Linked DNA regions of Limosilactobacillus reuteri. The protein of the gene in region 3 binds, or shares a complex with, the protein of the main gene of each other region. Links are inferred from orthologs where the notes say so. Each region holds a gene or a part of one and is shown on either strand. Other genes may lie near its edges. The genes, in order: holB, dnaX and holA.

What was found.
Region 1: holA (region 3) and holB share a complex: the UniProt entries of both Bacillus subtilis proteins name them as parts of the DNA clamp loading complex. The link is inferred for Limosilactobacillus reuteri from one-to-one orthologs.
Region 2: holA (region 3) and dnaX share a complex: the UniProt entries of both Bacillus subtilis proteins name them as parts of the DNA clamp loading complex. The link is inferred for Limosilactobacillus reuteri from one-to-one orthologs.

The regions. Positions count from the first base shown.
Region 1 is NZ_CP059275.1:1,063,502-1,068,865, reverse strand. Bases 1-3,000 are described here. They hold holB (DNA polymerase III subunit delta'), read right to left. Parts: upstream 2,008-3,000; coding sequence 994-2,007; downstream 1-993. Other genes in these bases: rsmI (16S rRNA (cytidine(1402)-2'-O)-methyltransferase), read right to left, coding at 2,359-3,000; HHK02_RS06230 (DNA replication initiation control protein YabA), read right to left, coding at 2,008-2,358; HHK02_RS06240 (cyclic-di-AMP receptor), read right to left, coding at 670-993; tmk (dTMP kinase), read right to left, coding at 28-669; HHK02_RS06250 (YaaL family protein), read right to left, coding at 1-27. Outside these bases: more of rsmI, read right to left, coding at 3,001-3,225; HHK02_RS06220 (acyl-[acyl-carrier-protein] thioesterase), read right to left, coding at 3,226-3,987; HHK02_RS06215 (exopolyphosphatase), read right to left, coding at 3,988-5,364. UniProt on the Bacillus subtilis protein: DNA polymerase III is a complex, multichain enzyme responsible for most of the replicative synthesis in bacteria.
Region 2 is NZ_CP059275.1:1,069,250-1,074,613, forward strand. What follows is about bases 169-3,168. They hold dnaX (DNA polymerase III subunit gamma/tau), read left to right. Parts: upstream 169-750; coding sequence 751-2,586; downstream 2,587-3,168. Other genes in these bases: recR (recombination mediator RecR), read left to right, coding at 169-441; HHK02_RS06260 (YbaB/EbfC family nucleoid-associated protein), read left to right, coding at 442-750; tadA (tRNA adenosine(34) deaminase TadA), read left to right, coding at 2,587-3,099; nrdH (glutaredoxin-like protein NrdH), read left to right, coding at 3,100-3,168. In the rest of the region: more of recR, read left to right, coding at 1-168; more of nrdH, read left to right, coding at 3,169-3,321; nrdE (class 1b ribonucleoside-diphosphate reductase subunit alpha), read left to right, coding at 3,322-5,364. UniProt on the Bacillus subtilis protein: Part of the beta sliding clamp loading complex, which hydrolyzes ATP to load the beta clamp onto primed DNA to form the DNA replication pre-initiation complex.
Region 3 is NZ_CP059275.1:549,429-554,714, reverse strand. What follows is about bases 893-3,814. They hold holA (DNA polymerase III subunit delta), read right to left. Parts: upstream 2,909-3,814; coding sequence 1,877-2,908; downstream 893-1,876. Other genes in these bases: HHK02_RS03220 (DNA internalization-related competence protein ComEC/Rec2), read right to left, coding at 893-1,858. Outside these bases: more of HHK02_RS03220, read right to left, coding at 1-892; HHK02_RS03200 (helix-turn-helix domain-containing protein), read right to left, coding at 3,831-4,676; HHK02_RS03195 (D-alanine--D-alanine ligase family protein), read right to left, coding at 4,677-5,286. UniProt on the Bacillus subtilis protein: Part of the beta sliding clamp loading complex, which hydrolyzes ATP to load the beta clamp onto primed DNA to form the DNA replication pre-initiation complex.

The DNA.
Region 1 (5,364 bases), 510 kb from region 3 along the record:
TTCTTTAGTAGGCCGCTTAAAAAACATTTAAAACAAATCTGAAAAACGGTCATGAATTGTTGCTTTTACATCCTCAATCACTTTTTCCAGTGGCTGACTTGCATCAATTAACTTTATCCGTTCTGGATAATTTTTGTAAAGTTTCAAGTAAGATTGACGAACGGTTTGATGGAAAGCAAGCTTTTCCTTGTCTAATCGATTAATTTGATTAGAACGATGCTCAGCAATCCGTCTTAAGCCAATTTCCGATTCAATATCAAGGTAAATTGTCAACGACGGCATTAACCCATCAATCGCAAACTGATTAATTTGCCAAATCTCTTTTTCACCAAGGCCACGACCAGCTCCCTGATAAGCGATGGAACTATCTACAAATCGATCACACAGAATAACTTTGCCTGCTTTCAACCCCGGAATTATTTCTGAAACAATGTGTTGCCGACGAGCAGCAGCAAAAAGCAATGCTTCTGTCCGCCCATCCATATCGGTATTTTGACCATCAAAGAGTACCTGGCGAATTTGCTCAGAAATCTTATTACCACCCGGTTCACGAGTATACATAACTTTTTCTGTGCCAAGCTGATCTTCCAATTGTTGTTGAATCTGTTGGATTACACTTGTCTTGCCAGCTCCATCTGGTCCCTCAAATGATATAAATTTACCGTCCATTTAAAATTTAATGAAGTCTTCTACTGGTAAGACAAAAACAGTTGCCCCACCAATCTTTACGTTGACAGGAAATGCTGAACCTCCTTCAACATCCATATGCATTTGCGATGTAACGTATTGTTCACGTGACTCAGCATTCTTTTTAATTACTGATAATACTTCTTGAACTCGTTCATCTTCAATTCCAATTAAAAATGTCGCATTTCCTTCACGAAGGAAACCACCAGTTGTTGATAATTGAGTAACGTGAATATCAGCTTTATTAAATGCTTTTCGTAAACGATTGCTATCTTTTGATTGAACAATTGCAATAATCATTTTCATCTAACTAATGCTTAAAACCTGCACAAGCCGAATCGTCAATTGTTCAACAATATTTTGAAAGCTAATATTTTGTTCTAACATGTGACGAGTTTCCAAAGTTAACTGACTAGCCGCTAACAATTGTTGAGGAGAGTATTTTCTAACTACTTCTCCCATTTCTCCTAAAATATTATTAAAGTGAAGGCGGTTGGCAACTGTAATTCCGGAATTTACCATTAGCGTATCACGCCAGATTAAGGTAATTAGGTCCAAAATCACTTGTTGTTTATCCCGGTCGGTAGCTACTTTTTGTAGAATTGTCTGAACATCAACGAAGCCTAACATCCCATTTCGTGTCGTATCTTGATACCACTGAATGACTCCTTTGATCGCACTCTCAAACCAATTATCTTCTTGCCACTGTTCAATCATTGCGACGGAATCTGTAATCCCAACAGCAATCTGTTGCTGAGATGATGGAATATTATGTTCAGTTAAAACTGTTAACAATGCATCTCGTTTTAATGGTGGCAGTTCAATCACCTGTGTTCGTGATCGGATTGTTGGTAAGACAGCACTTTTATTAGTCGTTAGCATAAAAATATAAACGCCAGTCCCCGGTTCTTCAATAAACTTAAGAAGACTATTTGCTGCACCATTTGTCATTTTATCAGCATCTTTAATAATAAAAATTTTCTTATTGCCTTCTACCGCACTCTTAGAAAATTCTGCTTTTAAGTGACGAATCTCATCAACCTTTATTTGGCGACCTTCTGGAGCAGCATAGACAATATCAGGATGGTTCCCAGACAGGATTCGCTGACACTCGGCACAAGTTAAGTCTGGTTTATTGTCTTGGGGATGAAGACAAAATAACCGTAACGATAACCATTGAGCAATTGACATCTTTCCTGAACCGCCTGGCCCAACAAACAGATAGGCATGAGCAAGTTCTTTATTTAATAATATTTTTTGAAAACGAGTAATTATTGCTGGTTGTAATTTTTCTGCACGTGTTTGTCCCTGTTCAGCCAACTATTTTGTCATTCCTTGTTCATGTCCGAATATTGCATCTAAACAAAAAGTACAAGATTCATTAGGCTCAAGACGTTTACCATAATACTCACTGCAAACATGAAAACCCTGTTGGTAAAGCTCTTTTAAATTTTGCCGTGATCCAGATAATTGGTTTTCACTATGATGTGATTGCTTTTCTTTAATCATCTGACGCAAATGCTTATTTTCAATTGAAAGTTCAACATTTTCCTCAGAAATAGCAATAATTTTTGCCTGCAACTGCTCCATTTTATTAACTAAATCCTGGGTCTGGTTCATCACCTGCGCAAATTGTTCATAAAGATTATCTGAACTATATTCTTCACTCATCTACAATTGATGATATTGTTTATATAATTCCTGGCGTTTTATATTATTTTTCTTTGCCACCAGCTTAATCGCAGCATTAGTGGAAAGACCATTTAAGATTTCCTTATCAACCTGTTCTGTTAATGGTAATTCAATATCATTATCTGTCTCCTCTGTCGGGTGTTCATTCCCAGCTACTAGAATAACGAATTCTCCTCGTGGTTGATGATCTTCAAACCAGGCAGTTGTTTCAGCAAGCGTTCCCCGCGTAAACTCTTCATAGCGTTTAGTGAGTTCCCGTGCTAAAACAACTCGCCGTTCATTACCGAAAACTTCCGCCATCGTAGCTAAAGTCTTTTTTAAGCGGTGTGGAGCTTCATAAAAGATCATCGTTTCTTCACGCTCTTTTAATTGCTCCAACGCCGCTACCTGTTGCTGATGCTTACGCCCTAAAAAGCCAAAGAAGTAAAATGGCTGGGGAACTAACCCCGAAGCGATAAGAGCCGTCAATCCTGCATTAGCTCCTGGAAGCGGGATTACTGGCAACCCTTCTCTAACTGCCGCCGCTACCAATTCCTTGCCGGGGTCAGAAATCGAAGGCATCCCTGCATCACTGCATTGGGCAATCGAATAACCAGCTTTTAATTTCTCAATCAATTCCGGAACACGTTGTTCAGTATTATGCTCATGAAAGCTAATTTGACGGGTTAATATATCAAAATGGTTTAATAGTTGCTGAGTATGACGCGTATCTTCAGCAGCAATCAGATCCACTTCTTTTAAGGTTTTAATTGCACGAAAAGTCATATCATCTAAATTTCCAATTGGGGTTGGAACTAAGTATAAACTTCCTGATTGGTGATCATTAAAACTACTAATTTGCTGCATTTAATACCATTCTATCTCAGCAATTGCATCAACTTGCTTATCAACGCCAATCTGGTGGTAAGTTACCGTTCCATCATTTATTTGGAGCTTATTAACTTTGCTTTCCACAATTTCCCCATTGCGTACCTCTTGAAGATACTGCAAATTAAATCTTTTTATCTGATTCTCTCGTAAAAAATCACGGCCAAGAGGATCAAGAAGCCAATCAAAGTAACGCGCATTATTAACATGGTGATTAGCATCAAGGTCAAAATAACGAACTTGATAATTTTTCTTTATTATCGAACCATTTTCATCCAATTTTTGAGGTCGCTTTAGACGAGGAATTCTTTTCGCAACAGGAGCATTAAATGGTTCAATTAAACCTAGTGGAATTGATTGCATTCGCCGTGTCTTTAGATTCATAAACACAAAAATTGACCTAATTCGTGCATATTCAATCTGGTGTTCTTTATCCGTTATCCAAAAATCACGAACAGCAAAAAAGCGGTTATAGGAAACAGCTTTGGTTCCTAAAATAACTGTTTCGCCAAAAGAAGGTTGATTTGCGGAAAGATATCCTTCATAGCCGCTTACTACCCATGTACCGCCAGTAGATTGTATTTCTTCGGTTCCCATTCCTAAAGACATACTATGCTCATCGGATACCATGGAAATCATACTTAATATCATGCTTAGGCTTGGATGACTTGTTTCATCACACTCATAATATGTTAGTAAGTGCGGCATTTCAAATGTTTGTGCTTCTTGCTTTAACTCCATTTAATGATCGCTCCTCTCAGTTAAGACCGGTTCAATTCCGTATACATCCTTAAATAGTTGTGATTTTTTACTAAAAGACCACTTTTCAAGAACAAGGTCATCATTGGCTATTGCTTTAATGATTAAGCGGCTATCTCCTACCAGCTTCAATCTAATACTTGAAATTTTTTGCAGCCGCGAATCATCTAATGCATCCACCAATCGTAAAATAGCAGCTAATTTTGCTACTGGCATCTGGATCTCATCATCGAGATGGCGGTAATGAGCTTGACTAATATCTGGAGACTCTGCACTATGATATCTCGCCACTTCAGCAATAATCCGATTATCTTTATCTGAAAGCCCAATTAGAGGATTAGCCTCCATAATATAAGCAGAGTGGCGGTAGTGTCCCCGTTGATTAATAAAATTACCAATGTCATCAATTCTACTAGCAATTTCTAATAATAATCGCTCATGCTGACCAAGACGATGAATTGGGCGCAATTGATCAAAGAGTTGGAGTGAAAAGCGCGTTACAAAATCCCGATGAGCTGAATCAACACCGTATCGTGAAGAAATATTGTCGGCAGCTGTTCTGATCATTTCATTAATTTGCCGTCTCGTTTTAGGATTATCAACCCCAATTCCATGGGAAATCCCATCCATCGTTGAAATATCAGTTACGTAAAGGCCTGCTGGTTGAATTAAGCGCACTGTTCGCGCCGTTACTAAATAATTTGGTAATAATAATTCAAATTGTTGGTCATCAATCTGAATATTTTTCATTAAGCCATCTTTTACTGGCGATAAAATCTTTTGGTAATCATCATGAAATTTATTTAGGGGAACTTCCGCGATTTGCTGATCATTTGGCAAAAATAATTTATTGAGTGAGAGGGCATTTTGCACCATCATTACTGTATGCTTTTTCTTTGTCAGTTCTGGTGTTAAGTATTCTAATTTACTACTGATATAATCTTGGATAATTTCAGTTGGATTGGTAGCAGTTTTTCGGAGACGCCCCACCAACTGACTGATTTTTGCATTACCAAGATCAATATCCCATGCCCGTTCAAAGCTTCCATGGTGAAAATAAGCTAAGGTAGTCGAGCTAAGACCGATACTTAGAAGATACATATTGTGTTTACTAAGTTTTTCAAAATCTGGTAGCAAGGTTAAAAGGTAACTCATCGACTGTGCCATTAGCTGGTTATTGTTTAACCATTCAATCTGTAATCCTGTCCGAACTTCTAACTGGTCGGCCACATACCTAGTTGCAACTGGGTCAAGGTCTTCTAAATCGCCATAAAATTTAACTGGTGTTGCCTGGTAGTCATTAATAATCTGCTTAAATCCTTCAATATTATTAACAATTGCAGTCATATTTTCCGAATA
Region 2 (5,364 bases), 520 kb from region 3 along the record:
CTTCATAACTGTAGTATTTGTGGCAATATTACTGAAGATGATCCTTGTCCGATTTGTCGCGATAAGACCCGTGATCATTCGCAAATTCTAGTTGTTGAGCAGTTACAAGACGTTATGGCAATGGAACGGATGCATGAATATCATGGTTTATACCATGTCCTTCATGGAGTTATTTCCCCAGTTGCAGGAACAGGCCCGGAAGATATTAATATTACAAGTTTACTTAAACGGTTAAAGAAAGATAATGAAGTAAAGGAAATTATTATTGCAACTAATGCTTCATCAGATGGTGAGTTAACGGCTGGGTACCTCGCTAAGCTAATTAAGCCTGCGGGAATTAAGGTTACTCGGTTGGCGCATGGGTTATCAGTTGGCGCAGATATTGACTATGCTGATGAGATGACATTATTCAAAGCAGTTCAAGGGCGAACGGAGATGTAAATGATGCGTGGAATGAATATGCAACAAATGATGAAGCAGGCTAAGGCAATGCAAAAGAAAATGATGGCTGAACATGAAGAACTTGCTAAACAGGAATTTGTTGGAAAAGCACCGGATGATATGGTAACTGCTACGTTTAGCGGGGATAATCAATTAATTGACTTAAAGATTAAGCCAGAAGCAGTTGATCCAGATGATATTGATATGCTTCAAGACTTGGTAATTGCTGCTGTGAAAGACGGAATGAAACAAGTCAATGATGCTACTCAACAAAAGCTTGGTAAATATACGCAAGGTATGGGGTTGTAAATGAGTTATCAGGCATTATATCGTGTCTGGCGACCACAGCGATTCGATGATCTTGTCGGTCAACAGATTGTTACAAGAACCCTAAAAAACGCCATTATCACTCACCAGATAAGCCATGCATACTTGTTCGCTGGTCCACGTGGTACTGGTAAAACCTCAGCAGCAAAAATTTTTGCTAAAGCGGTTAATTGTCATCATTCCAAGGATGGCGAACCTTGTAATGAGTGTGAGATTTGTAAAGCAATTACAAACGGGCAATTAAATGATGTAATTGAAATCGATGCGGCTTCTAATAATGGGGTTGAAGAGATTCGTGATATTCGGGATAAGGCAAAATATGCTCCTACCCAAGCGGACTACAAAGTTTATATAATTGATGAAGTTCACATGCTTTCAACAGGGGCTTTTAACGCACTGCTAAAAACGCTTGAAGAACCACCAGCCAATGTGATTTTTATTCTTGCAACTACAGAACCGCATAAAATTCCTTTAACAATTATTTCGCGGGTTCAACGATTTGATTTTCGACGAATTTCAGCAGAAGATGCATTTAATCGAATGAAATATATTCTTGATCAAAAGGAAGTTACTTATGATGAAAAAGCATTATGGGTAATTGCAAATGCCGCTGAAGGAGGAATGCGGGATGCGTTGAGTATCCTTGACCAGGTTCTTTCTTTCAGTGATAATGAGGTAAAGTTGGATGATGCTTTACTAGTTACAGGAAGTGTTACTAAACAATTATTAAAAAAGTACTTTTTGGAGATTAGTAAGCATGAAGGGGCGACTGCTCTTGACACCATGAAAGATATTTTGGATGAAGGAAAAGATGGTCAGCGGTTCATTGAGGACTTGATTTCCTTTATTCGTGATATTCTGTTATACCAAGAATCACCAAGCTTGATTAGTGTTGAAAGTACGGGACTAAAGCAGGAAGACTTTGAAGAAATAGTCCAACTTGCTTCTTCAGCGACCTTATACCAAATGATCGATGAACTAAATAATATTCAAGAAGAGATGCGTTTTACGACCCATCCGGATGTGTATTTGGAAGTTCTTACAATAAAACTTGCACAAATCGAACCACAAAAGAATATTCAATCGGCACCAGCGGTTTCTTCGGATACAAATACTGAAGCTACTAAGACGATTGAAAAATTACAACAAGAGATACAGCAATTGCAACAAACAGTAAAACAGTTGCAGAATGCGCCGGCAAAGGCTAGTCGACCATCACCTCGGCAACAAAATGAGCAACCACGAGTACAACAAAAGAAAGTGCAGGTTAATCTCAATAAGATTTACCCAGTGTTAGAAAATGCGACTCGTCAAGATTTAATAAATGTTCGTGAGCTATGGGGAGATATGTTGAATCTATTGTCGGTGCCGCAACGGTCCTTACTTCACGTTTCACAACCGGTTGCCGCTAGTGCCGTGGGAATAATTGTTGCTTTTGATTATCCGTTCTTATTCCAACAAGCAGCTGATGATACAACGTTGTTAGAGAATATGGAAAGTGCTCTGCAACGTTTAACTGGAAATGAACGGCAAGTTGTTTTTGTACCTAAGGATAAATGGCCAAAAATTCGGCAAGACTTTATCAAGGATCATGGTTTTGGTAAGAATCAGCAAAAGTCGCAACCTATTAAACAAAAGCCGCAAACTACTGAAGAAAGCGGACAAACTCCTGCAGCTACACCAGCACCGATGGAGGAACCACCGCTACCACCAGAAGATGAGACACTAACTGAAGAAAAGTCACCTCAAGAAGATAACCAAGTAGCAACAGCACAGAAGTTATTTGGTAGTGATATTGTTAAAGTAGAAGATAATTAAATGAAAAAAATCAATTCATCATTATCTGAACAACAAAAATTTATGAAGATGGCAATTGCAGAAGCAAAACAAGCCAGAATTTTAGATGAAGTACCAATTGGTGCGATTGTTGTCCACGAGGGACAGGTAATTGGGCGTGGTCATAATATGCGTGAAAAGTTTCAAGATGTTACCTATCACGCAGAAATGCTTGCGATTATGGAAGCATGCACGAATTTAGGAAGTTGGCGTTTAGAGGACTGTGACTTATATGTTACGTTAGAACCGTGTATCATGTGTAGCGGTGCCATTATCAACGCACGAATAAAAAATGTTTATTATGGTGCTGCTGATCCGAAAGCCGGGGCGGTTGATAGCTTATACCATTTACTAAATGATTCCCGTTTAAATCATCAAGTTAATGTCCATTCTGGTATTTTAGGGGATGAGTGTAGTCAAATGTTAAAAAACTTTTTCCGTAAAATTCGTCGCCGCCGGAAAGAGGCTCGACGAAAAAATAAGGCTAACCCCTAGATGGTAACTGTATTTTCAAAAAATAATTGTATCCAATGCAAGATGACAAAACGTTTCCTTGAGCAACACAAAATTTCATTTATTGAACACAACATCGATGAACAACCAGAATACATATCTCAACTTAAGTCTGAAGGTTTTATGGCGACTCCAGTTGTAAAACTTCCTAACGGTCAAGCTTTTTCTGGCTTTCGTCCTGATCAATTAAACCAACTTGCCTAAATGGCGTTATCCGATATCGATATGACCAAAGTTAAATATTACGATTATAACAACGAAGTAAATATCCCAAAAAACGGACAAATTCAACTAGATAAAGATAAATTGGCCTTAGAAGACTTTATCAAAAATAATGTAGAACCGAATACCAAAAGCTTTTCTTCATTAAAAGAACGTTTTCAATGGTTAAAAGAAAATGATTATATTGAAGAGGAATTTATGAATAAATATAGTGAAGCATTCATTGAAAAGCTTTACGATTATTTAAAAGCCCAAAACTTCCACTTCCATTCTTTTATGGCAGCTTATAAGTTTTATGCTCAATATGCCTTACGAACAAATGATAAAGAGTACTACCTTGAAAACTATATTGATCGAGTCGCAATGAATGCTCTTTACCTCGCTAATGGTGATGAAGAGTTAGCAATGCAGCTCGCTGATGAAATCATCCATCAACGTTATCAACCCGCAACTCCAACATTCCTTAACGTTGGGCGTAAACGCCGGGGAGAATTTGTTTCTTGCTTTGCGATTCAAACAACGGACGACATGAATACCATTGGTCGAACAATCAATTCTGCCCTCCAACTTTCTAAAATTGGTGGTGGTGTTGGGATTAATTTAAGCAACCTTCGTGAAGCTGGTGCCCCAATCAAGAAAATACAAGGTGCTGCTAGTGGAGTTGTTCCTGTAATGAAGTTGTTAGAAGATAGTTTTTCCTATTCCAATCAACTGGGACAGCGACAGGGAGCTGGAGTCGTTTACCTTAGTGTTTTCCATCCTGATATTATTGAATTCTTAGGAGCAAAAAAGGAAAACGCTGATGAAAAGATTCGCTTAAAGACCCTCTCTCTCGGAATTACGGTTCCTGATAAGTTTTACGAATTAGTAGAGCAAAATGCTGATATGTACTTGTTTAGTCCCTATGATGTTGAACGAGTATACGGAATGCCATTCTCCTACGTCGATATCACAAAAGAATACGACAATTTAGTAGCAAACGATGATATTCGCAAGAAGAAAGTTAATGCCCGGGACTTGGAGGACGAAATCAGTAAACTTCAACAAGAATCAGGTTATCCTTACATTATCAATATTGATACAGAAAACCGGGATAATCCGATTAATGGAAAAATTGTGATGAGTAATTTATGTTCAGAGATTGCTCAAGTACAAGTACCAGCGCAAGTAAATGATGATCAATCATATTCTGAAATGGGAATTGATATCAGTTGTAATCTTGGGTCAACCAATATTGCTAATATGATGGAAAGCCCTGACTTTGGTAAATCGATTAAGGCAATGATGCGGGGATTAACCCGAATCAGTGACGTAGAAGACCTAGATGTTGTCCCAACTATTCAAAACGGAAATCGGCTTGCCCATTCAGTTGGTTTGGGTGCAATGGGATTGCATAGCTACCTCGCTAAGCACCATATTCAATACGGAAGCCCGGTTGCGATTGAATTCACAGGTGTTTACTTTATGCTCTTAAATTATTGGTCATTAGTGGCATCAAATGAAATTGCCAAAGAGCGGCAGGAAACTTTCCACGATTTTGAGAACAGTAAATATGCTGATGGTTCCTACTTTAACAAATATGTCACTAAGGATTGGGGACCACAATCAGATGTTGTTAAAGGTCTTTTTGAAGGTATTTTTATCCCTGGAATTGAAGATTGGAAGAAGTTGAAAGAAAATGTAATGCAAGATGGTCTTTACAATCAATACCGTCTTGCTGTAGCGCCAAACGGTTCAACTTCCTACATTAACGATTCGACTGCTAGTCTACATCCAATCATTAATCGTGTTGAAGAGCGTCAAGAAAAGATGATCGGTAAAATTTATTACCCTGCCCCATATCTTTCAAACGACACGATGCCTTACTATCGTTCAGCTTACGATATGGACATGCGAAAGGTTATTGACACTTACGCCGCTGCACAACAGCACATCGATCAGTCTCTTTCAATGACCCTCTTTATGCGGTCAACAATCCCAGCAGGCCTTTACGAATGGAAAAATGGACGAACAGATAAAATGACG
Region 3 (5,286 bases):
TACTGCCATGATGACCAGCTTTTAAGATATCTGACTTTAGTTGCGGATACTTTTGAATAACTTTTTCTTCATTTTCCTGGTCCAAATCCCCAGTAAAAAGGAATCTTTTCCCACCAAATTTCCCAGCTAACACTAAAGAATCTTCATTTTTCCCTTCACCCGGAACAAAAGGATGTAGAATTTGCAATGGAAATGATGACAACTTAACATTATCAGTCACCGGAATTATCATTGGCGATGACTTTTCAGCAGTCCTTACTTTATTAAGAAGTGCTGGTTGTCTTTCCATCCCCGCTGGGACAATCAGTCTTTTCACTGCTATATTATCCAAAATCGTTGTTAAATAGCCGATATGATCTGCATCATGGTGAGTTAAACAAATATTATCAATTTGCCTGATGCCTTTACTTTTCAAATAATTAATGGTTATTCGTTGGGCATCATCTTGAGAATGCTTTGAAGTCGCCCAATCCGGCTTTTTAAAATTTAATTTGCCTCCTGTATCAATCATTGTTACCCGTCGATTAAAAGGTTCTCTAATAATTATCGAGTCCCCCTGTCCAATATCAACAAAGGTAACTTCGCCATTAAGTGGAAAATGAATTATCCCTCCAGTAATTACATACAATAAGGCTAATATCTTCCATGATTTTAAAGATGTCTCTTGAGAAATAACAAATAAAGATGCCGCAAATAATAGAAGGGCCAAAATTAACGGTGGCTTCCCAAAATGAATCATTCCTGGAAAATCAGATAACCAATTTAAAATATATTGAAAACATTTTAAACCAGCATTAATTAGATACGCGAGTGGTTCAAAAAGCTTAAAACTAAGTGCCCCAACCAAGACCGCTGGAAAAACAACTGTCGAAAATAGCGGAATTATTAAATAACTAACCCCAAAACTCAGAAGATGAACCTCATATACATAACTCAATAACGAAGGCAAACTAATTAAATTCAATAATAAAGACTGCTTAAAACCACGTACTGATTCTGGAAGAACTTGAAGAATAAAAGAAAGCAAATAGCTTAATTGACCGCCTAATGTAAGCAATAGCAACGGATCAATAACTAATCCAATTAATAAGCTCAGTGCCCATCCATCAAGACTGTCCAAATTTAAATATCGATGAAGAAGACCAAGCTCAGCCATAATGGTTGCTCTTATCAAGCTTGTTGCTCCACCACCAACGAGAAGATAAAACGGTAAAATGATAATTAAAAATAAATCAATTGATTCTTTACGCCACCATAAATGAACTAACAGCCGCCGTAATAAATCAGTGAAAAGCACGATATGCATTCCTGAAATGCAAAAAAGATGAAGCAGACCAAGCCTTTTAATACTTACCATTAATTCAGCCGAATCCTCATTACTGCTACCAATTATTAATTGTTGGCAATACGTACTAAGAGGAGGCGGTAAAGTTTCAAAGTAGAGGCCGATTCGCTTTCTTAATGTATGACACCAGCCAACTATTCCTCTTTTTTGCCTAACCATTTGCTCTACCCGGTTAATTTGAACTTGATTACAGATCCGGCGATGGTGATTATAAGTCAAATTATCAAATTGATTTTCATTTGTACGGGGAATAATCGGTTTTAATTGCCCATTAATAAGCCATATCGAGGGTGTTGTAAGCTTATCAATATTTTTTAGCATCTGGGGTGACTTAAACGACATCATTATTGCTTCACGTTGTCCAGTTTGAATGTCGATTGCAGTTCCTGTCATAAAATTTCCATTGAATTTTAATTCATCAGGGTAAACTAATATTTTTTGAGTAACTTCCATTTGCTTATTCGCCGTAATAGTTGTCCAATTTTTTTGTAAACTGTAACATAAAATCGCCATCAATAAACATATCAGCACTCATGCTCCTTTGCTCTGCTGAGAATACTGTAACATAAATAACTGAAACAAAAGTGAAGGATCGCGTTGTGTCGTTTTTAACGATTGTTCAATACGAATTAATCCCAAATAGGCGTTTTCTAACGCCTGCATTGAGAAATCACGCGCAGTTTTTAATCCCAATTTAATCCGATAAGGATGGACATTAAGCTGACTCGCTAGACTCCCTTGCGTAAGGCCGCGTTTACTTAATACTTTTATTTGAATCAACAGCCGAAACTGCCCTACTAGCACTGCATTAATCCTTAACGGCGGTTGCTGGCCCGCTAATAGCTGTTGATAGAGATCTAAGGCCTTTATTTGATTATGCTTAAGAACCGCAGTGACTAAATCAAATACATTTTCATCTAATGATTGCGGAACTAGAGCGGCTACCATGTTTTGATCAATCTTTTTTTCATGGTAAGCCAAAATCTTTAATTTAGTTAAGCTTGCATCCATCATCCCATAATCCGCATTAGTCCGTTGAACCAACTCATCCAAAGCAGCTTCTGATATTTCAAAACCAGCAGTTGATAATTGAGTTCTCACTCTTTGACGAGCTGCTCGTTCATCAAGTGGACTAGCATCAACTAAAACTGCTGTCTTCTTTAATTGCTTTACAATCCCTTTTCGTCCATCAAGCTTTTCATAAGGGGCCGCAAAAACTAAAATTGTAGACGGTTCAGGGTGTTCAAGATACTTTTTTAAGCTATCCAAATCATGTTCAACTTTCGAATGTCTTTTCTCACCAGTTAAGAAGAACGGTTTATTGATAATAACTAATCGTCGTTCACCAAAAAATGGAGTCGCCATCGCATCATCCAAAGCAACTGCCAATGGTGTGGCTTCCATATCATATCGACCAACATTCATAACCTGTTCATTCTCTGGAATAAGGCTTATAAAGGCATCAATTGCCTGCTGTTGAAGGACCTGTTGTTTCCCTAAAATTAAATATACCATTGCTGGGGTTTTAGTTTTTAATTGTGTAGATAATTGGGCAATGTCCAAGAGACTGGGAATTAACTATTAATTCTTGGTTCTCTAACAGTAAAATCCGGACTATGATTTTTGATCGATTCAAAAATCGTAGTCCGGATTTTAAATTATTTATAAAATTAGTCGCCAATCGACTAATTTAGAAAAAAAGTAGTTGCTCATCAGTGACATACTTCATGAATACCTCGTAAGGTGTTTGATAGCCCAATGACTTGCGAGGAATGTTGTTCCGGTAACTCATTATTTGAGCAACCTCTTCATCAGCTAGGTGGCGGAGATCGCGGCCTTTGTGGAGCCCATCGCGCCGCAGAAGGCCGTTGTTGTTCTCGTTTAACCCCCGTTGGTTAGGTGCCCCCACCTCGGCAAAGTAGGTCTGGAGGTCAAATTGGTTGGCAATTACTCGCCAGTCAGCGAACTCCTTCCCATTGTCGAAGGTAATCGACTTGAAGAAGTGGGGTGGAAACTTTGCCAACCATTCCTGTAAGTGCTGGATCACACTGGTGGCCGTCTTACTATGGACGTTAAGCTTAACGTCCATAGTAAGACGGCCACCAGTGTGATCCAGCACTTACAGGAATGGTTGGCAAAGTTTCCACCCCACTTCTTCAAGTCGATTACCTTCGACAATGGGAAGGAGTTCGCTGACTGGCGAGTAATTGCCAACCAATTTGACCTCCAGACCTACTTTGCCGAGGTGGGGGCACCTAACCAACGGGGGTTAAACGAGAACAACAACGGCCTTCTGCGGCGCGATGGGCTCCACAAAGGCCGCGATCTCCGCCACCTAGCTGATGAAGAGGTTGCTCAAATAATGAGTTACCGGAACAACATTCCTCGCAAGTCATTGGGCTATCAAACACCTTACGAGGTATTCATGAAGTATGTCACTGATGAGCAACTACTTTTTTTCTAACTTAAATTGACATTTCGGGACTTAAATTTCTAAATTCTTTAACTCTAATAGAATTGTATCTTCTGCTACTGATCCATTACGAGCAATGCTAAGACTTTCAGCAATCTTTAAAGCCTTTTTAGCTTCTTCCTTGTCGTTCTTTAGGATGTAGCTACGACCTATACAAAGATATAGTTCATCTAATAAGAATAATGAATCATGTTCCCGACAAAGTTCAATTCCCTTATTAGCAACTTCAATAGCGTTATCAGGGTCTTCAAGTTGCAGATATAATTCTGCAATTTGACAATCAATTGATGCCCATTGATAAAGGCTCCCAATCAATTTTTTATTATCAATCAGTTTTACAGACCGGTTAGTTAACCGTGCTGCCCGTTCTTTATCACCACGTTTTAAGTAAGCAAGCGCCATTCCTGCAGTTGTCATAGCTAAATAAATATTAGCACTAGTAGTAGCAAATTGAGTTAAAACAAGTTCAAAATTAAAAATGGCTTCATCAATTTGATTACTTTCAACTTGAACCATTCCTACTAGATAGTAGTAACGTTGTTTATCAAAATCACTTTCTAGATTTTTTACATGAACCTTCTTCAAAAGCGCTGAAGCATCTTCAAAATTGCGTGAAATCAAATTATCAACGATTTGGTTGAATGTTTCATTAATTCCACTAACTTCATTTTCGACAATTCGATCAGAAGAAATATTTAAGCGTTCACATATTGCCGTTAAAATATCCATTTTGGGTAAGCGATTTTGTTTTTCCATTAGGCTGATTGTCGCTTGAGTACAAATCCCTTCAGCTAAAGCCGTTTGGGACAATCCACGCTTGCGACGAATTTGTTTTAATACGTCTCCTCGGAGTCTCATTTAGTCTTCGTTATATTTCTTTTGACCAACACGTTCAGTACCAAGCTTACGGAAGTCGTATTTAATCTTGCTGTTTCGTTCAAATTCTTGTAATCCTAATTGAATTAACCGATCAATCAAGTCAGTATATGAAATACCAGAAACTTCCCACATTTGAGGGTACAGACTAATGTTAGTAAATCCTGGTAATGTATTTGGTTCACCAAGATAAGGGACATTATTGCTGTCAACTAAAAAGTCAATCCGAGCCATTCCCTTCATTCCTAATGCCTTGTATGCTTTCAAAGCCATATCTGTAATTTCATCAACTAAGTATTGTGGTAATTTAACAGGAAGTTCAAAAACAACCCCGCTGGCATCCACAAACTTATTTTCGTAATCATAGAATGGATCGTCCTTAGGTACACGAACAGCTCCTAACTTAGAGGCAATTGGATGTTCATTTCCTAAGATTGAAATCTCAATTTCTTGAGGATTAGCGATCCCCTGTTCTACTAAGATCTTGTAATCATACTTAAAAGCATCATCTAACGCTTTTTCATATTCTTCAGCGTTAGTAACTCGATGAATTCCAACGGAGGAACCTTGCTTAGCTGGCTTTACAAAAGTG